DNA from 4 places in the Brevibacillus sp. NPDC058079 genome. Region 3 is predicted to be linked to each of the others. Evidence: predicted binding sites of a transcription regulator. Region 3 holds the regulator's gene; each other region holds the start of a gene.
What was found. The regulator LexA, encoded in region 3, represses DNA repair genes until DNA is damaged. The targets are predictions, from matches to a motif close to CGAACATATGTTCG.
Positions count from the first base shown of each region.

Region 1: ACFVS2_RS28870 (carbohydrate kinase) is a predicted target of LexA. The motif match lies at 2,616-2,629, and genes of this name have one in related genera.
Region 2: ACFVS2_RS05490 (YolD-like family protein) is a predicted target of LexA. The motif match lies at 5,802-5,815, and genes of this name have one in related genera.
Region 4: recA (recombinase RecA) is a predicted target of LexA. The motif match lies at 5,330-5,343, and genes of this name have one in related genera.

Region 1 covers NZ_JBHVSO010000013.1:120,567-128,028, forward strand. Annotated here, with positions in the region: gene ACFVS2_RS28860 (VanZ family protein) at 1-465, shown strand, start outside; gene ACFVS2_RS28865 (pseudouridine-5'-phosphate glycosidase) at 543-1,469, opposite strand; gene ACFVS2_RS28870 (carbohydrate kinase) at 1,473-2,573, opposite strand; gene ACFVS2_RS28875 (MarR family winged helix-turn-helix transcriptional regulator) at 2,762-3,208, shown strand; gene ACFVS2_RS28880 (FMN-dependent NADH-azoreductase) at 3,344-3,970, shown strand; gene ACFVS2_RS28885 (DoxX family protein) at 4,046-4,432, shown strand; gene ACFVS2_RS28890 (pirin family protein) at 4,487-5,260, shown strand; gene ACFVS2_RS28895 (FMN-dependent NADH-azoreductase) at 5,459-6,085, shown strand; gene ACFVS2_RS28900 (FMN-dependent NADH-azoreductase) at 6,144-6,770, shown strand; gene ACFVS2_RS28905 (cytochrome ubiquinol oxidase subunit I) at 6,927-7,462, shown strand, end outside.
Region 2 covers NZ_JBHVSO010000001.1:1,199,749-1,207,210, forward strand. Annotated here, with positions in the region: gene ACFVS2_RS05440 (hypothetical protein) at 1-177, opposite strand, end outside; gene mnmA (tRNA 2-thiouridine(34) synthase MnmA) at 199-1,311, opposite strand; gene tlp (small acid-soluble spore protein Tlp) at 1,452-1,670, opposite strand; gene ACFVS2_RS05455 (hypothetical protein) at 1,795-2,010, shown strand; gene ACFVS2_RS05460 (DUF952 domain-containing protein) at 2,014-2,364, opposite strand; gene ACFVS2_RS05465 (hypothetical protein) at 2,384-2,629, opposite strand; gene ACFVS2_RS05470 (glycerophosphodiester phosphodiesterase family protein) at 2,795-3,802, shown strand; gene ACFVS2_RS05475 (hypothetical protein) at 3,875-4,060, shown strand; gene ACFVS2_RS05480 (GNAT family N-acetyltransferase) at 4,285-4,839, opposite strand; gene ACFVS2_RS05485 (hypothetical protein) at 5,015-5,248, shown strand; gene ACFVS2_RS05490 (YolD-like family protein) at 5,467-5,715, opposite strand; gene ACFVS2_RS05495 (bile acid:sodium symporter family protein) at 6,025-6,999, opposite strand; gene ACFVS2_RS05500 (hypothetical protein) at 7,178-7,414, shown strand.
Region 3 covers NZ_JBHVSO010000001.1:1,400,756-1,408,217, reverse strand. Annotated here, with positions in the region: gene arsB (ACR3 family arsenite efflux transporter) at 1-135, shown strand, start outside; gene arsC (arsenate reductase (thioredoxin)) at 176-580, shown strand; gene ACFVS2_RS06340 (hypothetical protein) at 668-802, opposite strand; gene ACFVS2_RS06335 (SOS response-associated peptidase family protein) at 880-1,140, shown strand; gene ACFVS2_RS06330 (DUF4269 domain-containing protein) at 1,137-1,712, opposite strand; gene ACFVS2_RS06325 (DUF456 domain-containing protein) at 1,821-2,306, shown strand; gene lexA (transcriptional repressor LexA) at 2,357-2,980, opposite strand; gene yneA (cell division suppressor protein YneA) at 3,143-3,481, shown strand; gene ACFVS2_RS06310 (DUF896 domain-containing protein) at 3,558-3,755, shown strand; gene crcB (fluoride efflux transporter CrcB) at 3,852-4,217, shown strand; gene ACFVS2_RS06300 (HelD family protein) at 4,256-6,505, shown strand; gene ACFVS2_RS06295 (HesB/IscA family protein) at 6,569-6,871, opposite strand; gene ltaE (low-specificity L-threonine aldolase) at 6,996-7,462, shown strand, end outside.
Region 4 covers NZ_JBHVSO010000002.1:52,810-60,271, reverse strand. Annotated here, with positions in the region: gene ACFVS2_RS06815 (helix-turn-helix domain-containing protein) at 1-280, shown strand, start outside; gene rimO (30S ribosomal protein S12 methylthiotransferase RimO) at 392-1,738, shown strand; gene pgsA (CDP-diacylglycerol--glycerol-3-phosphate 3-phosphatidyltransferase) at 1,739-2,314, shown strand; gene ACFVS2_RS06800 (competence/damage-inducible protein A) at 2,422-3,666, shown strand; gene ACFVS2_RS06795 (DEAD/DEAH box helicase) at 3,674-5,263, shown strand; gene recA (recombinase RecA) at 5,429-6,487, shown strand; gene ACFVS2_RS06785 (RecX family transcriptional regulator) at 6,557-7,198, shown strand.

The DNA.
Region 1 (7,462 bases), on a different contig from region 3:
TCTATTGTTGTCCTTATAATTGGAGTCATGGTGGTTTCTGAAATCATCAAAAAAAGGGAAGGCCCTATTCAGTCATTAACTGTTATGAAAGAAGTGACAGGAACTACACCTACGACTGAGAACCTCCCAAGCTTCACCGTAGCAGGTGAGCGAATAGAGCCGAAAATGAACGTGTATAGCAGTGAAGGTGAATCAACCAAAACATACAGCTATATTCTTGGGAACAAAGAAAATGTCTGGCTTTATTTCTATTTCGGTATTCCCGACAATGGAGACGTGAAAGGTGAAGCCAAAATCACCGTAGATGGACAAGAAATATCTCAGTTAAACGAACAATCTTATCAAGGGGCAGAGGCTTTGCGGGAGTTGCCTTTTAACGAGGTAAACGAAATTACCATTATCGTTTCTGGAAACGCTAAGCTGTGGGACGTTGGAATCCGTGGAATGCAACATTGGTGGGAGTGAGTAAAATAAACGAAACGAGCCCTAGAAGCGATTCTAGAGGCTCGTTTTTCTTTGACTGTTTTGTTGTTCAATCTCTCTTATTTACCTTGATTCGCTTCTTTCTGATAAGCTGCCGCGATTTTCGCAGCTACTTCAGCATTATGTTTCACCAGCGCGATGTTCGTTGCCAAGCTCTTGCCTTCTGTCAGCTTTTTCACTTTATCGAGCATGAATGGCGTTACCTGTTTACCTGCAATGTTGTTTTCTTTTGCTTCTGCGAGTGCTTTCTGGATCACAGCCTCGATTTCCTGGTGGTTCAGTGCATCAGATTCTGGTACTGGGTTCGCGATAATCATACCGCCTTTGAGTCCCAGATCCCATTTGGTGTTCATCATCTTACCGACTTCTTCCGGAGTATCGATGCGCATGTCTACGCCAAATCCGCTTTCGCGAGCGAAGAAGGATGGGAATTCATCTGTGCGGTAGCCCACAACTGGTACACCTTGTGTTTCCAAATATTCGAGTGTGCGGCCGATATCGAGGATCGATTTCGCGCCTGCGCATACTACAGCTACATCTGTTTGCGCCAGCTCAGTCAGGTCAGCAGATACGTCCCAAGTGATTTCGCCTTCACGGTGTACCCCGCCGATACCGCCAGTTGCAAACATGTGGATGCCAGCCATCTCAGCTGCGATCATGGTAGCTGCTACTGTAGTCGCACCGATTTTACCGCTAGCCAAAATGTACGCGAAGTCGCGACGGCTTACTTTTGCTACATTTTTGTTCGTCGCAAACTCTTCCAGCTCGCTGTCAGTCAAACCGATTTTGATTTTGCCGTCCATGATCCCGATCGTAGCTGGTACAGCACCGTTGTCGCGAATGATTTGCTCTACTTCTTTTGCCATTTCAATGTTTTGCGGATATGGCATACCGTGCGAAATAATCGTCGTCTCCAGAGCAACTACCGGCAGGTTGTTCTCCAGTGCGTGGCGTACTTCCTCAGTAAAGGTCAAATATTGTTTCATCTCTTATCGCTCCTTTTCGAATTGTTCTACGGCCAGTTCCAATTGTTCTGCTTTTAATAGAGGAGATACGGACTGCTCTGTTTGCAATGTCAGAGCCGATGCTGCCAATCCAAGGCGGCACGCTCTCTGGAAAGACTCTCCGTTTACAATGCCATACAAGAGTCCCGACGCGAACGCATCTCCCGCACCTGTTACATCTACCACTTCCGTTGGATATGGAGACATATGCTCCTCAACGTCCTCGGATTGATAGTAAATGCCTTCTTCGCCCAAGGTCACGATGACGTGCTTGACGCCTCGTTCCCTGATCTTGCGGCAAGCCTCGGCGCATTCTTCGATCGTCGTGATCTTCATGCCAGCCATCAGCTCGGCTTCTTCGCGATTCGGCAAAATCGCTTCTACTCCGTCCAATTGCTGTGGGAGCTTCTTTGCTTTAATGGAAGAGACCGGGTCAACGAAGAGCAGGATGTTTTCCTCCCGGCATCGTTCGATGATGTAGGCCAAGCAGTCCGCCGGAATGTTTGTATCGATGAAAACCACGTGGGCAGCTGCAATGTGCGACCATTTCTCCGCGAACATCTCTGGTGTGAGAGCATCGTAAATATCCATGTTCGCCAAGGAAACAACCATCTCGCCATCAATATCGAGAAGCGCAGTATACGTTCCCGTCCGCTGTGTAGGCAGTCGCCACACTTGGCTGATGTGCACCCCGTGCTTTTTCGTCTCCTGCAAGAGCCATTCGCCTTCTTTGTCCTCACCAATGCTGGTAATGAGTGACGTATTGCAGCCAAGACGACCGAGGTTCTCCGCGATATTCCGTGCCACCCCTCCACACGATTCCATAATCGTTACGGGATTGGATGATTGTAGACGCACCTGTTGCTTTCCGCGTGCTTTGCGGTCCAGGTTGGCTCCACCGATACAAGCAATCATTCCTTCATCACGAAGTACATAAGCCCGACCTTTGATTTCCCCGCGTTTGGTCAACTGTGCGATGTAGCCAGCTACCGCTGAACGTGAGATGCCAATCAGATCAGCCAGCTCCTGTTGCGTGATAAAAGGATTTTGCCGGATATGATGAAGGATCTGCATGTCTTTTTCCACGGTCATCCTCCTTTCTTCTGTTTCGCTTTCACAGCTCGTTTACAAACAAAAGTTTATCATAGGGACAATTGTTTGTACAGGCGTGTTTTTTATTTTATTTTTTATCTCAATTTGACAAATCTGATTATGATCATGTAGGATTATCTTAAATTAAAGATATCGAAATTTCGATGTATAGGAGGGTCCATATGTCTGACAAACCACTGCGAAATGATCCCCTCGATCTTTTTGTAGTTTTATCGAGGTCATACAACTGGGTTACCGCTCACTCCAATCGTCACATTCGCCAACATGGACTTAATCCAACCGAATTCGGGGTACTAGAGGTATTATTTCATAAAGGTCCTCAACCATTGCAGCAAATTGGCGAAAAAATCTTGATCTCCAGCGGAAACATCACATACGTTGTGGACAAACTCGAAAAGAAGCAACTGCTCATTCGCAAGCCCTGTTCGGCAGACCGCCGCGTCATTTATGCGGAACTCACAGATAAAGGGCATCAATTCTTATCCGAAATCTTCCCTCCTCATCAACTCTCCATTGAGAAAGCGATGGAAGGTCTCACACCAGAAGAACAGCGTCAAGCAATCGAGCTGCTAAAAAAGTTGGGACGCACTGCTCAGGCTTCTTATTAGATGAGCAGTCCTCTCTCTCCACCACAATCGTTTTAAAAAAGTGTTGACAAAAGATCTTAAACGTAATAATCTTAAAATCAAGATTTACACATTAAAAGTTAGTGACTTACTAAACGGAAGGGGAATAAAATTTCCATGAGTAAAGTACTTTTTATTAAAGCAAACGATCGCCCAGTTGAGCAGGCAACAAGTGTAAAGTTGTACGAAGCTTTCACAAAAACATACAGAGAGACACATCCAAACGACGAAATCGCTGAATTGGATCTGTTTGCAGCAAACCTCCCTTACTATGGCAATGACTTGCTCACTGCTATGTGGAAAGCAGGAAACGGCATCGAACTGACTGCTGAAGAGCAAAAAGGTGCTGACCTGGTAAACAAATACCTGAACCAATTTGCAGATGCTGACAAAGTGGTTATCGCATTCCCTATGTGGAACTTCGCTGTTCCAGCAGTTCTGCACACGTATGTAGACTACCTCTCCCAAGCAGGCAAAACATTTAAGTACACTGCTGAAGGTCCAGTTGGTCTGATGGGCGACAAAAAAGTTGCTCTGTTGAGCGCACGTGGTGGCGTTTATTCCGAAGGCCCTATGGCTGACATCGAAATGGCTAACAAATACATGCGCACTGTGCTCGGCTTCTGGGGCATCAGCAATGTAACGGAAGTGATCGTAGAAGGTCACAACCAATTCCAAGACAAAGCAGCTGAGATCGTTGCAGCTGGTGTAGAAAAAGCAGCAAAACTGGCGGAATCCTTCTAAGGCCCGCCAGCCTTTTTGGACAAATATCTCAAAATAAAGATATACTAATTAATAATAATTAAGGAGAGATGAAAAGTGTTGGATACTGGATTGTTATTGATTCGTTTGGTCATCGGTTTGACGTTTGCAGGTCATGGTGCGCAGAAGTTGTTTGGCTGGTTTGGCGGTTATGGTTTGAAAGGAACAGGTGGCTGGCTGGAGTCCATCGGAGTGAAACCTGGCGTAGCGATGGCCTTTGTCGCTGGATTGGCTGAACTCGTAGGCGGTCTGATGTTTGCGGCAGGCGTAGGTATCTGGGCAAGTTCTATTCTGCTTGCATTCACAATGCTGGTTGCCATTCTGAAGGTACACGGTCAAAATGGATATTGGGTCACACAAAACGGATTCGAATACAACCTGACGTTAATCGCAGTTGTTATTGGTGTGGCGTTGATCGGTCCGGGCGCATACGTTTTGTTGTAATGGTGACTCCTCACCACCCGTAAGCCAGCAATTGTACTAAGGGAGGTACATCAGATGGAAATCCGCGTCTACACACAGAACGAGCAAGCAAAAGGACATTTTGGCGACGGTGAAATCGTAGAAAATAAACCAATTGGCTTCCCTCATGAAGGCTCCGTTGTCAAACGGGTAGGACCACTTTTTTACTGGGCATGGGCAAAATCACTGAAGACATTTGAAATTCCGCTGCACCCCCACTCCGGCTTTGAAATTTTGTCGTACGTCCTCACAGGGACAGTCGGACATCGGGACACGCTCGGAAATCTTCAAGAGGTGTCGACAGGCGGCGCGCAGATCATGCAAACCGGTTCAGGCGCTTACCATGCAGAAGAGCTTGGCAAGGATACGGAAATGTTTCAAATCTGGTTTGAACCGCATCTCGCACAAACGACGAAGCAACCGCCGACTTACCATCAGTATGATCATGAGGAGTTTCCGTCTGAGGATGTTGATGGTGTGCAAGTGAAACACATCATCGGATCGTCTGCGCCCATTCAGTTGGTCACAGATTCCTTGATGAGCGACATCACGATTCCCGCTGGAAAATCGTATGCAAAAGAACTCCTGGCTGGTTATGCTCACGCAGTCGTCATAGTAGAAGGGAACGGAAGTGTTGCAGAGAAAGCAACTGTCAGCGAGAACCACACCCCGGCAACCAAAGGTGACTTTGTCGTTCTCTCCTCCGAGGAAAGCAACACAGCCATCTACCAAGCATCCACGGATGCTCCGCTCCGCCTGGTGTTGATTCAAGTACCAACTGAAGTTGATTATCCACTCTATCGTAAATAATCAATTCTTCCAAAGGCCCTTATTCTATCATCAAGCCCGACCGTCACATTTTTGTGACGGTCTTTTTCGTATGGTACGAACTGCTCCGGCTAGTTAAAAAATGTTGACAAATGATTCGATACGTAATAACCTTAAAAACAAATATTTTCTTAATAAAAGTTAGTAACTAACCAAAAGATATATGAGGTGAGTATTTTTATGAGTAACGTACTTTTTATCAAGGCGAATAATCGCCCGGTTGAGCAAGCTATCAGTTTGCAGCTGTACGAAGCTTTTACGAAAACGTACAGAGAAACTCATCCGAATGACAAAATCACTGAGTTGGATCTGTTTGCTGAAAATCTTCCTTACTATGAAAATGAATTGATCACAGCTATGGGAAAAGCAGGAAAAGGTATCGAAATGACTGCTAAAGAGCAAAAAAATGCTGACTTCGTGAACAAATACTTGAAGCAGTTTGAAGAAGCAGACAAAGTGGTTATGGCATTTCCGCTGTGGAACCTCACAATTCCTGCTGTTCTGCAAACTTACTTTGCTTATCTCACGCAAGCAGGCAGAGCGTTCAAGTACACATCGGAAGGCTCAGTTGGTCTGATGGGTGACAAAAAAGTGGTTCTGCTGAGCGCACGCGGGGGCGTTTATTCCGAAGGCCCTTTGGCTGACATGGAAATGGCAAACAAATATGTTCGCACCCTTTTGAACTACTGGGGTATCAACGATATAACGGAAGTGATCGTAGAAGGCCATCACCAATTCTCAGACAAAGCAGCTGAGCTTGTTGCAGCTGGTGTAGAAAAAGCAGCAAAACTGGCGGAATCCTTCTAAGGACCGTCGCGTCATTGATGCAAAGCTGACAGACAAAAATAGAGAGGATGAAATTTTCATGAGTAACGTACTTTTTGTTAAAGCAAATGATCGTCCTGTTGAGCACGCTATAAGTGTTCAGCTTTACGAATCTTTTATGAAAACCTACAGACAAACGCATCCAAATGACACAATGACTGAGTTGGATCTGTTCGCTGAAAACCTTCCTTACTATGGAAATAACTTGATCACTGCTATGTTGAATGTAGGCAAAGGTATCGAAATGACTGCTGAAGAGCAAAAAGATGCCGACTTCATTAGCAAATACTTGAACCAGTTTATAGAGGCAGAGAAAATTGTTATAGCCTTCCCATTGTGGAACCTCACAATTCCTGCTGTTCTGCAAACTTACATTGCTTACCTTTCCCAACCAGGTAAAATGTTCAAGTACACTCCAGAAGGATCAGTCGGTCTAATGGGTGACAAAAAAGTGGCTCTCTTGAGCGCACGCGGGGGCGTTTATTCCGAAGGCCCTTTGGCTGACATGGAAATGGCAAACAAATACGTTCGCGCCATGTTAGGCATGTGGGGGATCAGCAATATAACGGAAGTAATCGTAGAAGGCCACCACCAATTCCCGGACAAAGCAGCTGAGCTCGCTGCAGCGGGTGTAGAAAAAGCAGCGAAACTGGCAGAATCCTTCTAAGGCCCGCCAGCCTTGGATACTGGTCAACCTCGACCGTCACATTTTTGTGACGGTCTTTTTCGTATAAACTCCTCCTCCTCATGGGACATTAACGAGGAAATCGTTAACAATTTTTGGTTCCGATCAGAAAGGAAGTTGAACGTGGAAGATATCGTGATGACCAGAGCCATATTCGGGACGACTATGGCCTTTCACATTATTTTTGCGACCTTGGGCGTTGGTCTCCCGCTCATGATCTTGCTGGTGGAGCTCCTCTTTTGGCGGACGCGTGACCGCGATTACGAGATTATGGCCAAACGCTGGACAAAAGCCCAGGCGATCTTACTAGGTGTCGCGATCCCCTCTGGAACGATTGCTGGGGTCCAGCTCTCCCTGTTATGGCCTGGATTCATGGAGATTGTCGGCAGGGTGATCTCGCTGCCCTTTCAGATCGAAATATTCGCTTTCTTCGTGGAAGCCTTATTTATGTCCATTTACGTCTACGCAGCTCACCGCCTATCCCGCAACATGCGCTTGTTGAGCTTGTTCATGGTTTTGCTTGGTGCGACGGCCTCCGCGATTCTGATTACGAATGTCCACGCATTCGAAGGCACGCCAACTGGCTTCCGTATGGTCGATGGGCAGATCGTCGACGTGGACCCGTGGAAAGCTTTTTTCAATCCCAGCTTTATCGTGACGGCAGGTCATGTAAC
Region 2 (7,462 bases), 200 kb from region 3:
AACCGCTGTCACTCCACCTGTGGTAACAACCCCACCGTTCTCCTTGATGACGTTTTGAATCGTCGCCATATGCTCCTTACCCAAGGAGGCCATCCCGAAATAAGAGATGATCGCCAAGAGAACCGCTCCCGCCAAAAACGAAACGATAATCACTTTTGATTTTTTCGTAGCATCCACCGAGTGCTTCCCCCGTCTATCTTAGTTCTCTTTATCGACTAAGCGTACCTTGTCAATCGTACCGCCACCCAAGCATACTTCCCCATCATAGAAGACGACAGCCTGACCAGGTGTCACTGCTTTTTGCGGCTGATCAAATACAACTTCTACGGTGCCATCCTCCAGCAGGTGAACGGTTACTCCCTGATCTGGCTGGCGATAACGGAATTTCGCTGTACAAGTAAACGTTTCAGAAGGTTTCTTAGCACTCACCCAGCTAACGTTGGTCGCCAAGAGACTCTTCGAGTACAGACGGATATGATCAGAGCCTTCACCTACGATCAGGACATTCCGCTCCAGATCTTTGTCTACAACAAACCAAGGCTGTCCGCTCGTGCCATGACCTCCGCCTATTCCTAAGCCTTGTCGTTGACCCAATGTATAGTACATCAGTCCGTCGTGCGTACCGATGACTGCTCCATCTACGGTCTCGATATTTCCTGGTTTGGCAGGCAAATAATTTTGCAGGAAGTCGCGGAAGTTGCGCTCCCCAATAAAGCAGATCCCTGTACTGTCCTTCTTTTTCGCTGTATAGAGTCCTGCTTTCTCTGCGATCTCCCTTACTTGAGGTTTCGGGAGATGGCCAATCGGGAACAACGTTTTGGATAGCTGTTCTTGGCCCAATACATTCAAGAAGTAAGTCTGGTCCTTGTTGTTGTCAGCGCCACGAATCAGCTTATACTCGCCATCGATGTACTTGACCTGCGCGTAATGGCCGGTAGCAATATAATCCGCCCCTAGATCCATGACCTTGGCGAGAAGCTCACCGAACTTGATTTCACGGTTGCACATGACATCCGGATTCGGTGTACGTCCCCCTTTATATTCATCCAAAAAATACTGGAATACCTTGTCCATGTATTCTTTTTCAAAGTTTACCGTGTAATATGGAATGCCGATCTGTTCACAGACGCGCCGGACATCCTGGAAGTCTTCTTCCGCCGTGCAGTGGCCGAATTCATCGGTATCATCCCAGTTTTTCATGAAGATGCCGATGACGTCATATCCCTGTTGCTTAAGCAGGTAAGCCGTCACGGAGGAGTCGACCCCGCCGGACATGCCGACAACGACGCGTGTATCTTCTGGTCGCTTCATAAGTCTTTCTCCTCTTTTTCAATTTGTACCATTACAGATTACCATGTTTCGCAAAACAAATCATGTTTTGTTGCACTTTTGCCCGATAGAATGAAAAAAACGCCTGACGCGTAGTTGGCGCCAGACGTTCGGTAGCAAGGTTAAGCCTGCGAAGATTCATCCTTGATTTCCGCGCGATATCCCTCGATGCTTTCTTCACGACGCTGATTCTTTGCTTCGAGGGTTGCTTTTTCCTCAGCAGAAATCTCCCCAGCATGAGCCGTCAGGTAATCCTCGGACTCACGAATGTTCTCTTCCGTATTGGAAATCATCTGTTGAAGCTTTTCTGCGTTGTCAGAACGGTCATCCGGCTTCGCCATAATCGATACGCCTCCTACAAAGGGTTATATTCAACACCTTTACCATTGTGCGCCAATCATGGTTTCTTTATGTACCCGTGTTATAATAGAAGAAACGGATTAAACGAAAAAGAGGGTTTCAACTATGGCTTCCTTAGATTTGTTGGAAAGAAAGCTGCTTCGGATCATATCTGATATAGATCCCGTCCGCCTGAAACGACAATGGGTGAAGGGGCAAAAGGTACCTGAATCCAAAGTGGAACAGCGCATGCGAATCGATCTTCTCTTGCGCAGACTCGACAAGCTACCTGAGGCCAAGCGTCAAGAAGTGCTTGCGCTACTCAAATGGTTTAACTGGTAGAGATTAACGGATAGACATTCCCAGACGCCACTGGCCGTCTATCCGATTCATTTGCTTCCTATCCACAATCGCATCTTTATTCAACGGTCCATAGATGTGCGGATACAACAATCCATCCTTCGCAGCCTCGTATTTGACTTCCGAAGTCGTCTTCGTTTCATCGATAACGAGTACATACAACTCCTCGTCAAACTGTGCGTAGACGCGGTTTGCTACCTTTTCAAGCAGCTCGTCCCCTTTCGTCGCGTGAATGAAGCCTTCCTGCTCGTAATCGCGCGGTAAGTAGTGATCCTTGTCCATCCACTTTTCCCAGTATGTTTTTGGTACCATGCAGTAAATGATAGAGTCTCGCATGTTTCTCCTCCGAATTCGATTATTTTTTTGGCATTGCTTTGTTCAGGTGACGCATAGCTTTATCATAGAACATCTGATCCATTCGCCCCTGATCATATCGCCATTGAATGAAGTTACGCAGAGAGTGCAAATCCACCCAGGCATCCTTCGCTTGCGGATTGTGTTCAGGTACCTCTCCCGTTATTTCACCCTCGTAGACAAGCTTCGCCATCTCGATTGGGTGCATACCGATCTGATAAGCGATTTGGTGTAAAGCTATTTTCATGGAACCTCCCCTTGCTCTTCATGGGATACATCTTATCTTCCGTCTATTGTGCCAGTCTTTTCGAATGATGCCAAGCCCCTAGCACTACTCCCAAAGGATGTACCTTCCTCTCTTGCGTTTTGCTACAATGAACAGAGTATTTGAAGGAAGGGGCGGTATCCCATCATGTCAAAACAACGAGATCAACCACGAAAGAAATGGTTCCAGCGAAAACGCATCTGGATTCCCCTTCTTTTCATCGCTTTCCTGTTTTTGGGTAACAGCTCTTATCTTGCAAAAGAGCCAGAAGGCGAGCCTTTTTTACTTGCTCATCGCGGGATGGCACAAACCTTTCATATGGAGAACATCACCAATGAAACGTGTACGGCGGAACGGATTTATCCACCGGAGCATCCGTACCTGGAAAATACGATTCCGTCCATGCAGGCGGCTTTTGATGCAGGCGCGGACGTTGTCGAGCTCGATGTACAATGGACGAAAGACAATCGATTCGCCGTGTTTCATGACTGGACGCTCGACTGTCGGACAAATGGTACCGGAGTCACGAGAGATTATACCTTGGCCGAATTACAACAGCTCGACATTGGCTACCATTATACAGCGGACGAAGGGAAAACCTTCCCCTTCCGTGGAAAAGGGATTGGCATGATGCCCTCTCTCGATGATGTGCTACAAACATTCCCTGATCGCTCGCTGCTTATCCATATCAAAAGCAATGACCCACTCGAGGGGAAAGCGCTGGCGGATGTTTTGGCAAAATTACCTGCAAAACGACTGGCACAGCTCTCTGTTTATGGCGGTGACAAGCCAATCGAGACATTGAAAGAGCAAGTGCCCAAGCTGCGTGTGATGTCTATGGCGACTATGAAAAGCTGCCTGATCCCGTACATCGCAACAGGTTGGTCCGGATATGTACCGGAAGCCTGTGCGCAAACCCAATTGCATATTCCTGATCAGATTGCCCCATGGCTCTGGGGTTGGCCGAATCGGTTCATGGCAAGAATGGAAGCAGAAGACACCCGCGTGATCCTGGTTGCAGGCAGTGGCGATGTGTCGCAAGGCTTTGATGTTGTGACTGATTTAAAACGAGTCCCAGCAAGCTTTACAGGGGGAATATGGACGAACCGGATTGATCTGATCGGTCCAGCCTTTCACGAAAACGTAGAAAAATAATGAAACGATTTTCTAACATATTCGTATATACTTATACGGAATAGACTTCCAACCTAACTAGGAGTGATTGATATGCTCAAAAAGCTTTTAAAAAATTTACTCGGTAATCACTCATCTTCGCATAAGCACCGGAAATACAGCAGCAGCGATTACAAGCATCGGAGAAAATACAGCTCTAGCAATCGGTACGGGCATTCCCATTACGGCAGCTCTCATTATAAAAGAAAGCGCTCCAGCCGTAGCTTCTTCAGCAGTTAAACAACTGTTTAACAGATGATCAGACAACAAAACTCCGCTGACGCTTGCGGAGTTTTTTCATTTATCGAGATATGATTTCTACGAAACGATCCAGTGGCAATGCATGTACGGTTCTGTTTTTCTGGCCGACCCGCACTCCTTTTACATCCGTAATCGCATTTTACGTACTCGGGATACCTCTCCCGATAAGCACGCCATATTCTCTCGCTCGTTTTCTCGTCATGCTACTCTCCTGTCATTTTGAATCTTCCCATAATAACGGTGTTGTAGTAATTGCCATCAGAAAGAACTTTGTCGTTTTTGAGTACCCCTTCGATTTCAAAGCCAAACCGTTTGTACAGCTCAATTGCCTTCTCATTCGTTTCCATTACATTCAACGTCATTTTGGTGATGTGGTTGGCGTCTGCCCAAGCAACCGATTCTTGCAAGAGATTCTTCCCAATGCCATAACCCCAGAACTCTTGCAAGACGCATACACCAAACTCTACTTTGTGCGCAAATCTGTTTAAGTAAACACCTGCACATCTGGAAAACCCGACAATCCGATCCTGTACAACAGCAACTAAAAACAAGTTTCTTGGACTTTCTGCATCCGTATGGATGATGTGTTCGAATCCTTGCACATCGATGAAAGCCTCTCCTCTTTCTCTGTCCAAATTTTCAGTCTCTCCATCGATTTGCAGTCGCAGTTCCGACAACTGTTGTGCATCTGTTTCCATTGCAGAGCGAATCGTGTAGGATAACCCGTTCACAGAAAGTAGTTGTTGGCTGATTATCATCATTTTTCTCCTATTGGTAAAATTTTGGTCTTTTATTCTATCATAGGTAGAAGTTTTTGTGAATCTTCTCTCTTCATATGGAGAGAGGGCACAAATTTGTTTACATAATATTTATTATGTTCATTTATACGGCAGACTATGGATATGCTACAATATGGGAAAGGAGCGTGCTCGCATGAATTTTTCCAAATCATTTTATTATACGGTCGACCATTCCAAGGTAGAGGAATATAAGAAGATGCTCGATCTAATGAAAATCCCCTACATCGTGGAAGCTCCGATCGTCTTGCTGAATCAAGGAGCGAATGAATACTCCTTCGTTTTTCCTAACATGTCAGGTCGTCTTTATGGAATGGTGAGCAAGTTATTTCAAACGGATGGGAAGCCATATCCGAAGAATGGAAAATAGGCAAAAAAAAGGACCCAACAATTGGGTCAAAATAGGAAGTGGAGAGAATGCACGCTATGTAATATATCCTAACACAACAAAACCAAACGTCAATCAAACTTTCGAATCTTCTGCATTTTCACGTTAGGTTTTATGACATATAAACTTCCTGCTTTGTGCAAAAAAGTAAAGAAGCCTTACGACGAGTCGACTTTCGCGTAAGGTTTCTATACACACTCCTATGCATGTACATTGATAATTTTCTCCATCTCGATCCATTGACTACCCGTTTGGTTTGCTAATTGAACACGTCTCGCCTTTGGGTCTACCCATTTGACCACACCCCACATGCTACACGTATTCCCCCGCTCCCCCTCAAAGGACACACACCAGCTCACATTCAAGGGATAATTCTCTCTTGCTGAATCTCGCAGCATGTACATAAATGCCTCTCTTTCTTCGTTCGTTACTTCAAAATTGCCGTTCACCACTCTTTTCCACCCGCCTAATTACGAACATTTGATATCCAGATACTCATCATGTGTGAGAAATTGTAATTACATTATAGTGATTGCGAACATAAGTTCGCAACTCTTTTTTTCAATTTCTTCATTTGAACCGTATGAAAAGTCTCCCCATTTGTTCTGCCAAGTCTTGAGGCGGAATCGGACGTTCGCATTGTCAAATGGACCAAAGGAATTGTTTTGGGTGGAGAGCGCCAAATTAACAGCATCTTTAGTAAAAATCTGAAAGAAAAAAGCCGTTTTCCCATTGGTTTTGGAAAACGGCTCTTGCTTTTATCTTGATAGTTCCTGTGGTTGATGCTGCGGTCTTTTCTCGACCAGCTCCAAAAACTTTCCGAAGGTAGAAGCGAGTATTTGCTGAAAAAGCATACCGAGAACAACGGGAAGTGCAACAGGCGCAGGGAAGTACGTGATCGCCATAACTGCCCCTGCACTAATGTTTCGCATCCCACTGTTGAAGGTTAACGTGACAATAATATCACGCTCCCATCCGAATAGCCGCGCTATCCCCCACCCCATCAAATAACCCAAAATGGCTACAACCAGTACGAGGACCGCCATTCCCACCAGTTTAGCGTCCATCATATGAAAATAAGACGAGACCATCGAGCTGTTGATCGCGACGACAACCCCCATTCCCATCTTAGAAAATGGCGCTAATTTTGGTGCCAGCGTTTTTTTGACGTTCCCTTTTGATAAATGATTGAGCAGCATACCGACAAGAGACGGCAACACAATCATATAAAACAAACCCTTCATCAGTTCAGCTAAATCCATCTCGACTGTTGCCCCTAAAAACAAGGACATCCCCAACGGAACAATCAATGGGGAGAGCATCGTATCCAACAAAATAATGGATAGTGTCAGTGCGATGTTCCCGAAATAAATCGATGACCACAAAAAGCTCGTGATCCCTGTGGGAATTAAGGCCGCCAACAAAAAGCCCGTGATGACATGGATATCATCTGGATAAAATAACCGTGCCATTGACCAAGCAACAAGCGGCATAAGTGCATGAAGAATCAACAAGTTGACGATTAAAGGAAGCGGTCTAGTCAGTACCTTTGCAAATTCTTTAAATCCTGAACCCAGACTGCCGGCAAATGTCATGAAGGCAAACACCCAAGGAGTCAAAAAAGCAAACGGTTGTAAATGTGTCCCGGCTATAACGCCAATGGCAACACTACTCGGCGTTAGTATGGGCATGATTTTCTCAAGCGATCGATTCAGTTTGGCTAACCCGTTCATTTGGTACACCTCAAGTCTCGTCCTTTGATGCTATTGATGTGAGGTATGTTATCATGAACAGATTATTGTTACAAGACCAAAGTTCATTATTAGATTGCATATGCATCATTTATCCGCAATTTCACCTTGCATACTTTCGAGCATGGGAGTAAAGCCTAAGACGGAAAGGAGGTATTTTATGAACGGAATGGATTGGGTAGAATTTATCCGAAAAACCGAAGATAAGATGTATCACCTCCATCGAGCGATAGATGGAATCTGTAATGATCCCGACTATAAAGAATCCGTTACGACCTTGACGGAAGTGGTAAGAGATTATCAAGTTCTTGTGGAAAAAGCAAAGGGTGAATTACGCGGCATCGACCTCCATCGGGATCGAGAGCGTGCGCATTATTACGATCATGATCACCACTAGCCTATATAGACTCCCAGTCAGGGAGTTCTTCTCTGTCATGAAATCACA
Region 3 (7,462 bases):
ATCGCTGTGGCAGTCGGAGTGTTTGGGATTCATTCAGGTGCCGCCTTTGCAGCCGTCATCGGCCCTCTTGTGGAAGTACCTGTGATGATTGCATTGGTTAATGTAGCTTTATGGTTCAAGCGCAAATATTTTTAGCAGCACATTTCCTAATTTACGCTGAAAAGGTGTGTACATCATGGAAAACAAAAAAACGATTTACTTTTTATGTACAGGAAATTCTTGCCGAAGCCAAATGGCGGAAGCATGGGGAAAAAAATACTTAGGTAACGCCTGGAATGTTTTTTCTGCTGGGATTGAAGCCCATGGTGTGAATCCAAATGCCGTTCGAGCGATGAAAGAAGTTGGCATAGACATTTCCGATCAAACATCAGATGTCATTGACTCTGATATTTTAAACAAGGCTGATCTGATCGTGACACTATGCAGCCATGCCGATTCCGTTTGTCCAACCACTCCTACTCATGTAAACCGTGTCCATTGGGGATTTGACGATCCTGCGGGAAAAGAATGGCCTGAGTTTCAACGAGTTCGTGACGAGATCGGTGCCCGTATAAAGAAATTTGCGGAAACAGGGGAGTAAATTTTTCCGCAAGCGAGCTGTATCCATCTAATGTCCGAGGAAAAGTCCCCTTTTTGACGAAAGGGGACTTTCTCTACACACCGACTCTTATTTTCTGTACTTTTGATCATATACATCTTCCTCTGCATCCAACCAGAAGTGATATGATTCACCTACAACAATCGCTTCTTTCATAGTATCCTCAGAGTTATTAGCTGTAGGGTTATTATATGAATTTTCCATGATAATCACTTCCTTGCAACAAGATATGCATCTCAAACGTATACTAGCGACATAATTTAGGTGTTACACCATAGAAAATGTCGAATAAATCAATACTCAGTACGATTTTGTTGACATTTAATAAAAATGAGCGAATGCCTGTCATCTTAAAGAAAGATGATGAGGAATTATGGCTTGATCGGGAGAAGTATGATCGGTTGCAGCTCCAGTCGCTGTTTACCCCCTACGATTCCAGCAAGATGATGGTATATCTGGTATCCGCCAAAGTGGGCAGTCCGAAAAATGATGATCCTTCCTGTATTCAAGAAGTAGAGATCGGCTCTTTGCTTGAAGATTAATCCTTTCGCAGGAGCTGAACTTTTTGTCGTAATTCCTGTTCGGTTAACGACTCCAAATGCAACAATGCCTCGTATGGATCATCACCCGGAATATGAAAGTATCGAGCAAATGCAGGCTCTGTTTTGATGCCGCTTTGCTTCAGAGCTCTAATATGTTGGCATGCATCCAAGCCTCCTATGTCTAGCAAACGTGCTTCGATGTCCATATGACGATAGGCATTTTGCTTTTCGACAGCTACCGGTTGAGCAAACAATTCAAACCAAAAGTCAGCTGTGAAAAACGAGATAACGCACGTGGGAGTACTTTTTATATCTAGGTGTGTCACTTCAAATCCGGGTAAGCAGCCAAATGCTGTACGCACAGCCTGCTCAAACTGTTCCAGATCATGACTCTCGCAAATAATGTCTAGATCGCTTTGCTTGACGTCAATGTCTAAAGGGATGGTTCCGGCAAGCACTGGACGGTAATCGGATAGTACTTCCATGATGTGCGTCTGTTTAATCGCTTCCCACGCCGCTTTTTGGCGCATCGTTCCTCTGCCCAAATAAGAGAGATCATGCCAATTTCTCAAGAGACTACCTCCATGTCTACTTTCTTTTAAAATAGTTTAGACAAAAGTGAATAAGTACGCAACGAAATCGGTAATCACTCGTATACCTAGATGAAGGGAGTGTAGTAGATGGAAATATTTTTGTGGGTAGTGGTTGTGTTATTGTTCTTGCTAAGCATCGCAGGAATTTTTTTACCTGTTTTACCTGATACGATATTACTGTGGGCGGGCTTTTTGCTCTATCACTTTTTCATTGCAGATCCGGGAGCGGGATTGCCCGCATCCTTTTGGTGGGGAATGGTCGTTCTAAGCATTCTGCTTTATGGTGCTGACTTGCTGACGAACATGTACTTCGTGAAAAGGTACGGAGGGTCCAAGTGGTCGTCCATTGCTGCTGCGGTCGGAATTATCCTCGGGATCTTCGTTTTCCCACCGTTTGGTATGCTGATCTTGCCGTTCGTATTCGTCGTTCTGGTAGAGTTAATGGTGCAGAAGCAGTCGATGGAGCGAGCAGTGAAAGCGGGCGTAGGCTCACTGATCGGATTTTTGGGTAGTGCGGTCGTAAAAGTCATATTGCAAGTTACGATGATCATCTGGTTTTTTGTCGCCAGATAACATATAGAAAACGAAAAGGACAGCCGAGGCTGTCCTTTTTTACGTGGAAACTAGTGAATGAGTCGATATACACCGATGACTTTACCGAGAATGGTGACATTCTCCAGAATGATCGGTTCCATTGTGGCATTTTCCGGTTGGAGACGAAAGTGGTTCTTTTCTTTGAAAAATCTTTTGACGGTCGCTTCGTCTTCTTCTGTCATGGCTACGACAATGTCACCATTGTTCGCTACGTGCTGTTGGCGAACAATTACGTAATCTCCGTCGAGAATCCCGGCATCAATCATACTGTTCCCGGAGACGCGCAGCATATAGACCTTGTCAGAAGTCACGATATTGTCTGGAAGCGGGAAGTACTCTTCCACATCCTCAATGGCAGTGATCGGTTGTCCAGCGGTTACTTTTCCGATTACTGGAACACGGACGACAGAGTCTTCGAAATTGTCTTGAAAACGATCTTCATCTGATAGCAATTCGATGGCACGAGGTTTGGTAGGATCTCGACGAATGAGGCCTTTTTTCTCTAAGCGTGCCAAATGCCCATGTACTGTTGAGCTGGAAGCTAGTCCAACAGCCTCACCAATTTCACGTACAGATGGCGGATATCCTTTATCACGAACTTCCTTTCGTATGAACTCGATGATGGCTTGTTGTCTACTCGATAATTTTGACATAGAAAGACACCCCTGATTTCTCGAACATATTTTCCTATATTATACCATGGGAGCTTGCGTTCGACAAACATAAGTTCGATTCTTTGTTGACATGAACATATGTTCTCATTTATCATGAGGTTACAAATGATCAGAACGTATGTTTGCGAGGAGGCCATTATTATGAATTCATCGACAGCACGAAATCGTTTCGAGAAAAAAGAAGAACGTCGAGTTCGTTTTGGTATCACGAGAGGACAAGCTCTCTTGTTTCTTATAACATTTACTCTCTTTTTTTACTTATTGACCGAACTAGTGTTTGCTTCTTCGCCAATGGAGGAGCCACAAGGAATAGAAGTAACCGTACAATCTGGAGATAGCCTATGGTCGTTAGCTGTTCAATACAATACAGATCAGTATATGGATGTTCGCGACTATATAATAGAGATTAAGGATGCGAACGGTTTAGAGAGCAACAGGATTTACCCAGGTCAGACTCTCATGCTTCCTGATACTCCGTAAGTGTTCGGCTGTCTTGCGGGATCATTCGAATGTGGTATAATGAATCGGCACTACTACAGAGTGGGAGGAACCAGCAGTGGTATCTGACGCAGAAATTAAACGCATTAACGAATTGGTCAAAAAATCTCGCGAAGAAGGTTTGACCGAAGAGGAAAAGCTCGAACAAAAAGCATTGCGCCAAAAGTACATTGACGCCGTTAAGCTTTCATTGAGAGCAAATTTGGATTCCATCCGTTATGTGGAAGACCTTGAAGAAAATAAGCCAAAACAGTAAGATAACAATTACTGATACGACAGACATCCTCGCTTGACGCTAGGGTGTCTTTTTCTGTGACATACATAACGCTTTGATATTCAGGGAGGGAAAGCGGTGGCGTGGATAGCTGTGGCGGTTGGAGGAGCAGTTGGCTCACTTTTGCGCTACCTATTGTCTTTGCTCGCGAATCAGCCGGGATGGCCGTGGGGAACTTGGATCGCCAATGTTTGTGGATCTTTGATCATCGGCATCTTGTTCGTGCTGGGGAAAGAACGTGGCATTTTATCTCCGACACTCTATCTTTTATTTGCAACGGGGGTCATGGGAGGATTTACGACGTTCTCTAGTTTCTCCTTGGAAGTGGTTTCTTTTTGGGGAGAAGGTCACCTGTTGCGTGGCACTTTGTACGCTCTTCTCAGTTTGGGAGTCGGACTACTTTCTTGTGGGGTTGGAATATGGTTGGCTAGGCAATGGTCTTAATACGTTCAATGACACGATACATGTGAGGGGGAATGAATGTGAGTACACAGCATCGTGATTATGAATTGGAACAAAAAAAGCTGGATGAAACAATTTCAGCGATCGACGAAGAAATGGAGCAGCTTCGCAATGAAATTCGCGAGGCAACAGATGACTATGTGAAACAGGTCGTTAACTATAAAAAGGCTAAGGATTTGCGCTACCTCGAAGATCAAGGTCGAGAGAAGCCGTATTTCGGCAGAGTGGATTTTTTGAAAGATGAGATCTACGAGCTGGATCAGGTATACATAGGAAAACGAGGAATTGTACGCAGCGATACGTTTGATTCTGTCGTCGTGGATTGGCGCGCGCCTATCGCCAGTCTTTATTATTCCGGTGAGAGCAAAGACGCGTTTTACCGGATGGGACGCGAAATTGTGCGTGGTGAAGTTCGATTAAAGCGTAATTTTGCGATCGAAGACGAAAAGATCGTCGGCATCTATGATGGAGCGGTAAAAGAAACGATTAACCGCGAAATGGGGCATCCCGACGAATTTTTGCAAGAGGGCTTCATCGATGAATTTTTGGCAGCCAATCTGAATCAGGCGAACGATAGCAGGCTAAAAGATATCGTCGCTACGATTCAATCCGAGCAAAATGATATTATCCGGGCGGAAAAAGAACGGCCCATTGTTGTGCAAGGAGTAGCGGGGAGCGGAAAAACGACCATCGCGCTGCACCGACTATCCTATTTGATTTATAACTATCAGGATTCCATGATGTCCAAAAAGTTCATGGTGTTTGCACCTAACCGGATGTTTCTTACCTATATATCCGAGGTTTTACCTGAACTCGGCGTGGATGACGTTCAACAGTCTACTTTTGTAGACTGGGCAGCGCGTCTTGTGAAGCCACTGCTGCCAAAAGGATGGAAAATCGTGAGTCCTGATAAACCTCTTCAATTGTTCTTCGAAGAGGGGCAAGATGAGCGCCAGCAAGAAATGACGCGAAACAGGCTTCGTTTCAAAGGATCGCTCGCTTGTCGGGAGGCGCTGGAGCAATACATTCGGCATATCGTCGAAACAAGAATTCCTTTTAAGAAGCTCAGCTTTTTATACAACAAAACGAAGCAAGTCTTTACAATTCCGGGTGATTTTATTCGCCAATGCTTCCTGGAGCAATTCGCGAATATGCCGTATCATCGCAGGGTAGAAGCGCTTCGCAAGCATTTGAAACAAGAAATGAACAAGCAATTATTTGCCCATTTGCGAGAGCGAAAAGTCGATTTGGACAAAGAAGGCTTGTACAAATTCGAAAAAATGCTGGAGCAAATACTGGATACATATCTGACTTCGTTTCCAAGACTGGAAATCTTCGCAGCTTATCGCGAGCTGATTGCTGACGGGGAATTGCTGCGCAAGCTCGTACCTGCTGATATTTCAGACGAAGTTGTGCGTGATGTGACGCAGTCAAGTGCTGCGCTGTTTGCAGAGGAGAGATTGGAGCCGGAAGATATCGCGCCATTGCTATACTTGCAGCATATTGTTGAAGGAATGAATAAGGCAGAGCATTTTGATCATACGGTCGTGGATGAAGCACAAGACTTGAGTGCGTTAGAAATAGCCGTCATTGCATTGGCAACCAAGAGAAACTCGCTCACGATCGTGGGAGATATTGCGCAAGGCATTCATAGCTACCGGGGGATTCATGCGTGGGAAGAGTTGACGAAGGGGATTTTTGCCCAGCTGTTTCCTTCCTATTATACGTTGTCGCAAAGCTATCGTTCGACAATTGAGATCATGCGTTGTGCCAATGAAGTGTTGCGGCAAATTGAATTGCCCGAGACGGTATTGGCAAAACCGGTTTTGCGACATGGTGAAAAACCAATTATGGTCAAGGCTCGTTCGCGAGCACAACTGTGGGAGGACATTTCTCAGCGTGTGACTGCCTACCAATCGGAAGGCTTCAAAACGATTGCGATCGTAGCGAAAACCATTCAAGCGAGTAAAAAAGCACATAAAGGCCTACAAGACAAGATAGCTGATCTGACTCTATTAGGCAGCAAGGATAACCAATTTCCGGGTGGCGTAACCGTCATGCCTGCTTTTTTAACGAAAGGCTTGCAGTTCGATGTAGTCATTTTACTGGATGTGGACGCCTATCAAAATAATGAATGGGACGCAAAACTGTTGTATGTCGGGATGACTCGTCCGGTCCATCGCCTAGTTATGACGCAGGTTGAAGACGTTTCTTCACTATTGCTGAAAGATTTACCGACAGAGCTGTACATCATGGCTACTGACGAATAAGAATCTACGTATCAAAGAAAACCCTCTGCCAGTATAAAAGCAGAGGGTTTATCTGTATCATGCTTAGTGGTCGCCGGTGTTACCTTTAGAAGGGTTGGTAATAACAAAGCCTTCTTGCGGCAAGAAGAGGTAATCAATGACGATGCCATCCAGCAAAGGCTCATCCTTTTTCACGATCACATCGATCTCTTTGTCGGTCGAGATTACAACATCTTCTTCCGTTGGCTTGTCCAGAGCGAGTCCGTAGTGTGCATGATCACCATGAGAGTGAGTAATATAAACGCGCAGTTTCAATTCTTTGTCTTCTTCTTGCTCGATGATTGGAGCCAATTGTTTGGCAGCGTTACGAGTGATTTTTAGTTTCACAGGTCAAATCCCCTAACTGTATGTAAGTTACCCCTCCATCTTAGCAAGAGGGAAATCAGGATGCAATGTTGAAAGTGTTACGATATGTCTAGAGAATGACAACAGGGTGGAAGGAGAGTCATCTATGAAAATCGATTTGCGCAGCGATACCGTTACGAAACCAACCGAGGAAATGCTTCGAGCAATGGCGGAAGCGGAGGTTGGTGATGATGTTTATAGAGAGGACCCAACTGTCAATCGTTTGGAAGCGATCGCGGCTGAAATACTCGGAAAGGAAGCTGCCCTGTTCGTAACAAGTGGCACGCAAGGCAATCAGGTAGCTGTTTTGACGCATTGTGTCAACGGAGACGAGGTCATTGCGGAAGCGGATTCGCACATTTTTTACTATGAAGGCGGCGCTATGTCGGCATTGGCTGGTGTGCAAACACGAACGCTGGTTGGAGAACGTGGTGCTTTGCGTGCAGAAGATGTAGAGAGAGCGATTCGGGGCAACAATATCCATTTTCCTCGCACAAAATTGATCTGTCTCGAAAATACACATAATCGTGCTGGTGGGGCGGTAATCTCTGTCGCGCAAATGAAGAGTGTCTA
Region 4 (7,462 bases), on a different contig from region 3:
TTCCTTGCAAGGTGGAGAAAAAATCACGGTTTATCTGAAGGTGAAAGAAGAAACAAGCTGGTTTGGTATTTCGGAAGGAAAAGGCAAAACTTATGTTGAGCAGGGCACGCTCAAGAAGGATCAGGAAAAAACGATTGAGCTGGGGAAATCCGCTTATATTCGTTTGGGCAAACCGACTGTAGTGGAATTGAAGGTTAACGGAGTCTTGGTAGACACGTCTAAAATGAAGTCAATGCCGTCCAATATTACGATGAAAGTAAAAGAGGCGGTCACCCAGTAGGCAAGCATATGCTTGCCTTTCGTACTTTTCTCTGTTTTGACACTTCCTTTAGGCTTATATTATACTGGATAGGTGTAATATGGGTTGGTGTGACCAATTGGAGGAAAAAAGATGACAGAGAAGGTAGGCACGCGTGAAAAAGTAGCGATTGTTACGCTGGGCTGTGAAAAGAATCTCGTTGATTCGGACATGATGGCCCATCTGATAGATGAAAAAGGTTATGAACTGGTTGATAACCCGGAAGAAGCAACTGTGGTCATCGTCAATACCTGCGGTTTCATCGATGCAGCCAAGGAAGAATCCGTAAATAAGATTCTGGAAATGGGTGAATTGAAGGAATCCGGCAAACTGAAATCGCTTGTGGTGGCGGGCTGTCTCACACAACGTTACAAAGAGGATATCTTGAATGAGATTCCTGAGGTGGACGGCATTGTCGGAACAGGCGATTTTATGTCGATTACAGGTATTATCGAAGAATCTCTAGAGGGCAAGCGACCGATTTTCGTAGGAAATCCCATTTTTACGTATGAAGATGTAGTGAAGCGGAAAGTAAAACAAGGCACATACACCGCATATATTAAAATTGCCGAGGGTTGCGACAACGCCTGTACGTTCTGTTCGATTCCTTTGATGCGTGGGGGATTCCGCAGTCGTACAATCGAGTCCATCGTAGAAGAAGCGCGTCATTTGGCTGCTCAAGGTATCGTAGAAGTAAGTCTGATTGCACAAGATTCTACGAACTACGGTACGGATATTTACGATGGAAAACTGATGCTTCCTGAACTATTAAACCGTCTGGCTGAAGTCGAGGGCATCGAGTGGATTCGTCTTCACTATGCATACCCTGGATTTTTCACCGATGAATTGATCCACACCTTTGCAACCAATCCAAAAGTGTGCAAATACGTAGATATGCCTTTGCAGCACTCCGAAGACCATATTCTGAAAAGAATGCGTCGCCCTGGAAGACAGACGGACATTCGAGCGCTGGTAGCAAAAATTCGCGCGCAGGTTCCAGATGTGGCGCTGCGTACCTCTTTGATCGTAGGGTTCCCGGGGGAAACAGAGGAAGACTTCGAGCGTCTGAGCGAGTTTGTGAAGGATATTCGCTTTGATCGACTGGGTGTGTTTACTTACTCCAACGAGGATGACACGCCAGCTTCCCGTCTGCCTGATCACGTAGACGAAGAGGTTAAGGAAAAACGTGCGAACATGCTGATGGAAATTCAGCGTGAAGTAGCCGGAGATCGCAACGGACGCTTTGTTGGTCAAGTCTTGGAAGTTTTGATTGAACGTTACGAAGGACGTAACGATATTTATGTAGGTCGAACACAGTATGACGCTCCGGAAATCGATGGTGAAGTATTCGTCACTGGTTTTAAAGGCGAACTGGGCAACATCGTAAAAGTAAAAATTACACACTCCTATGAATACGATTTAGCCGGGGAGGTAGTCTAGGTGAATCTCGCCAACCGCATCACCCTCGCCAGGATTTTTCTGGTGCCGGTAGTAATGTTTTTTATGCTGGTGCGTTACAACATCGGGACATTTACGATTGGCAGCCTGACGATGACGTATAACGAGCTGATTGCGGCTTTGGTGTTTATCCTAGCAGCCAGTACGGACGGACTCGACGGTTATATTGCACGGAAAAATAAAATCGTGACGAACTTGGGGAAGTTTCTGGACCCGCTTGCTGATAAGCTATTGATATCTGCAGCACTCATTTCACTCGTAGAGATGCAGCGTCTGGAAGCGTGGATTGCGATTGTCATTATCAGCCGGGAGTTTGCGGTAACGGGTCTACGGCTAGTTGCTGCGGCAGAAGGACAGGTAATTGCTGCGAGTGCATTGGGTAAACTGAAAACATGGGTGCAGATCGTAGCGATTACGGCTGTCATGATTCGCAACTTCCCATTTGGGTTCTTCGGCATTCCGTTCGACGAAGTAGCTACTTGGGCGATGGTGATCATCACGATTTACTCCGGGTACGACTACTTTGCGAAAAATCGTAACGTGATCCAATACTCGTAATGCGGGTATTGGTCTCTTTTTTCACAAGACTCTTCTCTTGAGCGTTTGCAAGTGATAAACTATTAGTTTAGAGGCTTTTCTACTCTCAAAGAGAATGGATGAGGAATATGAGAGCGGAGATTATCGCGGTAGGTACTGAGCTTTTGTTAGGCCAGATCGCTAACACCAACGCACAGTTTCTTTCTCAGAAGCTGGCGGAAATTGGCGTGGGAGTTTACTTTCATACCGTTGTGGGAGACAATACGGAGCGATTGCTACAAGTGATTCGATTGGCATCAGGACGATCTGATCTCGTCATTTTCACGGGTGGGCTAGGGCCGACTCAAGATGATTTGACGAAAGAAACCTTGGCGGGGCTTGTAGGCATTGGATTGGAAACGAATCCAGAGGCCATGGAGAGAATTGAAAAATTCTTTTTGCAACGTGGGATTGTCATGACGGAGAACAATCGTAAGCAGGCGCTGGTGCTTTCTGGCAGCCATGTATTCTCCAACGATTTCGGGATGGCGCCGGGGATGGCGATCCGTCATGACAGTAGTACGTTCGTGCTGTTGCCTGGACCACCAAGCGAGCTGTATCCAATGGTGGAGAATTACGTGATGCCTTACTTGACCGATTTGCTTCCCGAAAAACAAGTGTTCCATTCTCATGTACTCCGGTTCTACGGAATAGGCGAATCCGCTTTGGAGGAAAAATTGCTCGATCTGATCGAAAAGCAGGAAAATCCAACGATCGCGCCATACGCCAAAGAATTCGAAGTAACGCTGCGGATTACGGCAAGAGCTGCTACAGTCGAAGAAGGAGAAGCCCTAATCTTGCCTGTAGAAAAAGAAATACTCAGCCGTGTTGGCCAGTATATGTACGGAATGGGCGAGAACTCGTCGCTGCATGATGTGCTGGTTTCTGAGCTAAAAAAGAGAAATGAGACGATCGCTTGTGCAGAAAGCTGCACAGGAGGAGCAATTGCCTCGTTGATTACCTCTGTACCGGGAAGCTCGCAAGTGTTTCGTGGCGGGGTAGTCTGCTACACCAATGAAGTGAAAAATCAGCTGCTCGAAGTACCTCATTCCATTTTGCAAACAGATGGGGCAGTCAGTGAGAAAACAGCTCAATTGCTGGCTGAACATGTACGAGAAAAGCTGGGAGCTACTTATGGTATTTCTATTACGGGAGTGGCTGGACCAGATCCTTCCGAGGGTAAGCCTGTTGGCCTTGTCTACGTAGGGATCGCAGCAGAAGGAATGCCCACAGTTGTAAAAGAGTTGCGCCTTGCCGGAAGAAGGCATGCAATCGTTGGACGTGCCGCTAAATACGCGTTGTTTTATGCGCTGCAAATGCAAAAAGAAAGGTGATTTTTTCATGACGATTTTTTCCGATTTTCCTTTACATAAATCTATTCTGCAAGCGATTCACGATATGGGCTTCGAGGAGCCATCACCGATTCAGGCAGCTTGCATTCCAAAAGTTCTGGATGGCGGAGACCTGATTGGTCAAGCACAGACAGGTACTGGTAAGACTGCTGCATTCGGGATTCCACTTGTAGAAAAGATTACGCCTGCCAATCGTGTACAAGCGATCGTGCTGACCCCAACTCGTGAGCTGGCTATTCAGGTTGCGGGAGAGCTCCTGCGCATCTCCAAATACAATAAAGTTCGTACGCTGCCAATCTATGGCGGACAATCGATCGGACATCAAATTCGTGCACTGCGTCAAGGTGTACAAATCGTTGTAGGTACTCCTGGCCGTGTTATGGACCACTTGCGCCGTAAAACATTGAAGCTGGATCACGTACATACACTCGTTTTGGATGAAGCGGATGAAATGCTGGACATGGGCTTCATCGAAGATATCGAGACGATCATCACGCATATGCCAGAAGAGCGTCAAACCTTGCTGTTCTCTGCGACGATGCCGCCAGAAATCAAGCGTTTGGCTACCCGTTACATGAAACAGCCGCAAACGATCGCGGTGAGCCGTGAGGAAGTAACGGCGCCATTGATCGAACAGGTATACTACAAAGTGTTTGACCGCAATAAAGTGGAGAGCCTTTGCCGCATCTTGGACAGTGAGGATGTTGAGTTGGGAATCATTTTCTGCCGCACCAAGCGCGGTGTAGATGAGTTGTCCGAAGTGCTGCAATCCCGCGGATACCTTGCAGACGGCTTGCATGGTGACTTGTCACAGGCACAACGTGACAAGGTCATGAATTCGTTCCGTGAGGGCTCGATTGAATTTCTGATCGCGACAGATGTAGCAGCACGCGGTATTGACGTAGGAAACGTCTCCCACGTAATCAACTACGATATTCCACAAGACTCTGAGAGCTACGTACACCGTATTGGCCGTACTGGTCGCGCAGGTCGCAAAGGAATTGCGATGACGTTGGTTACGCCTCGTGAAGTAAGACAAATGATGTTTATCCAAAAGCAGACAAAAGCACAAGTGCTCTCTCGCAATGTTCCTTCCTTGGAGGAAGTGGCTGAGCGCAAACAAGAACAATTGCGTGAACAGTTGACTAGCCTTTTGGAAAGCGATGCAATCGCGGATATGTATCAAAAAGTAGCGGATGCTCTCGTAGGTCAATACCCTGCTGAAAAAGTAGCAGCTGCTGCCTTGCACCTCGCATTCCATACCGAAGCGGGACAAGGGCAGGAAGTAGAAGCGTACAACTTTGGTGAGACGGGTGCAGCAAAAGGCATGGTTCGTTTCTTCCTGAACGTAGGTCGCAATGCGAACATGAAGCCACAGGATCTGGTTCGTGAGATCTCTGAATCTGTTGGTATCCCAGGAAAATCAGTAGGTCGCATCGACATTTTCGAGAACTTCACTTTCGTTGAGGTTCCAGAAGAAGTAGCGGCATTCGTATATGAGTCACTGCGTCAAACCCGTATCAACGGAAAACGAATCAATCTGGAGCCTGCAAAGCCTCGCGGAGCGAAGCGTTCCTAATTCGATAGAAATGAGAAGCAGCCATTTCGCTGGGAACAACCAGGAAATGGCTGCTTTTATGCGATGCGAATATTTGTTCGTAAAAAATACTTGGCAAACACTTCTGTCTCGAGGTATGATGAAGACAAGCAAAAGAGATGCGAAAATTGAAAGGGTGTGTACCATTTGTCAGATCGTCGCGCAGCTTTGGAGAGTGCATTGCGTCAAATAGAAAAGCAATTCGGAAAAGGTTCCATTATGAAGTTGGGGGAAGTATCTAACATCCAGATTTCTACGGCTTCTAGCGGTGCACTTGCTCTAGATATCGCACTTGGTGTGGGTGGGTTCCCACGCGGACGGATTGTTGAGATTTACGGACCAGAGTCTTCTGGTAAAACAACAGTAGCGCTTCATGCCATCGCAGAAGTGCAAAGACAGGGTGGACAAGCAGCTTTTATCGATGCTGAGCATGCCTTGGATCCGGTTTACGCTGCTAAGCTGGGTGTGAACATCGATGAATTGCTGTTGTCCCAACCAGACACTGGTGAGCAAGCTTTGGAGATCGCGGAAGCACTGGTGCGTTCTGGTGCGGTAGACATTATCGTAGTCGACTCCGTTGCGGCACTCGTGCCAAAAGCAGAGATCGAAGGCGAGATGGGAGATTCCCACGTAGGTTTGCAAGCACGCTTGATGTCCCAAGCACTTCGTAAGCTGTCTGGTGCCATCAACAAGTCCAAAACGATTGCGATCTTCATCAACCAGCTTCGTGAAAAAGTGGGAGTTATGTTTGGTAACCCGGAAACAACTCCAGGTGGACGCGCTTTGAAGTTCTACGCGAGTGTTCGTTTGGATGTTCGTAAAGCGGAATCTATCAAAGTCGGCAACGACATTTTGGGTAGCAAGACAAAGATCAAAGTTGTCAAAAATAAAGTGGCTCCACCATTTAAGGTTGCAGAAGTGGACATCATGTACGGTGAAGGTATTTCCAGAGAAGGTAGCATTCTCGACATCGGTTCTGAGATTGATGTCGTGCAAAAGAGTGGTGCTTGGTATTCCTTCAACGAAGAGCGACTCGGCCAAGGTAGAGAAAATTCGAAGGTTTTCCTGAAGGAAAATCCGCACATTGCATCGCAGATTGAAACAAAAGTGCGCGAATACTTCAGCCTAAACCCTGGTTCTGTTCCAGAAGGTGAAGCAGTAAATGACCCAGAGCAAGATGAAGAGCCTACATTTGATCTGGAGTAATGAAGAGTAGAAGAGCAGCCTGTCGATGAGACAGGCTGTTATTTTAGCTTTGCGAAGGAGTGAATCATCATGAAGAGCGGCCTGATCACTGCCGTTCATCGAGATATCAAACAAAAGCAACGCTACCATATCGATGTAGAAGGCGAGTATGCCATTACCGTACACGAAGACATACTGGTAAAGTACAACCTATTTAAGGGAACAGAATTAGATGAAGATTTTTGCCGAGAAGTCCTGATAGCAGAAGAAAAGCATAAAGCGTATTTAGGTGCTTTGCGATACCTCGGCATACGACCACGGACAAGTAGTCAGCTGCATTCTTATTTGGTAGAGAAGGGGTTTTCTACCCAGATTGCCGAAGAGATATGCCAGCGCTGCAAGGATCACGGCTACATCGATGATGAAGCATTTGCGAAGCAATGGGTAGACGAACGATTGCGTTTGAAGCCGAGGAGCCCGTATATGCTGCGTATGGAGCTTACCCAGCGTGGAGTGGACAGAGCGATTGTAGAGGACGCAGTCCGTGGCGTGTCTAGGCAGGCTGAACTAGATGCTGCCCGTGCATTGATAGAGAAGAAGGCGAGACGCATAGAAGGCGCACCGAACCCAGATGAAGAACGCAAGCTGCTGTCTATGCTGATGCGCAAGGGATTCTCTCATGCTATCATTCAACAAATGCGTGAAGAATTGCGTCAGAGAAGCGATAGTTAGACGCAACTCTATTTGCATGATCTTGACAATTCTTGTTCACAAATAATAAAATAGGTTTGTATTTACTTGGTGTATCATATCTTTTTGCGATTTGCTCACTCGTTGCCTATGGAACAACTGAAAAACCGTGCGATAACAGTACGGATTCAGCGGACCGAGTAAAATCGGTCTTGTTTTTTAGCCGAATGTTCAAATGTGAGAGCACTCCATGAAAAACAAATGCTTGGAAAGCGGGGAGATGTCTTACAATAAGGAGGTGAAACG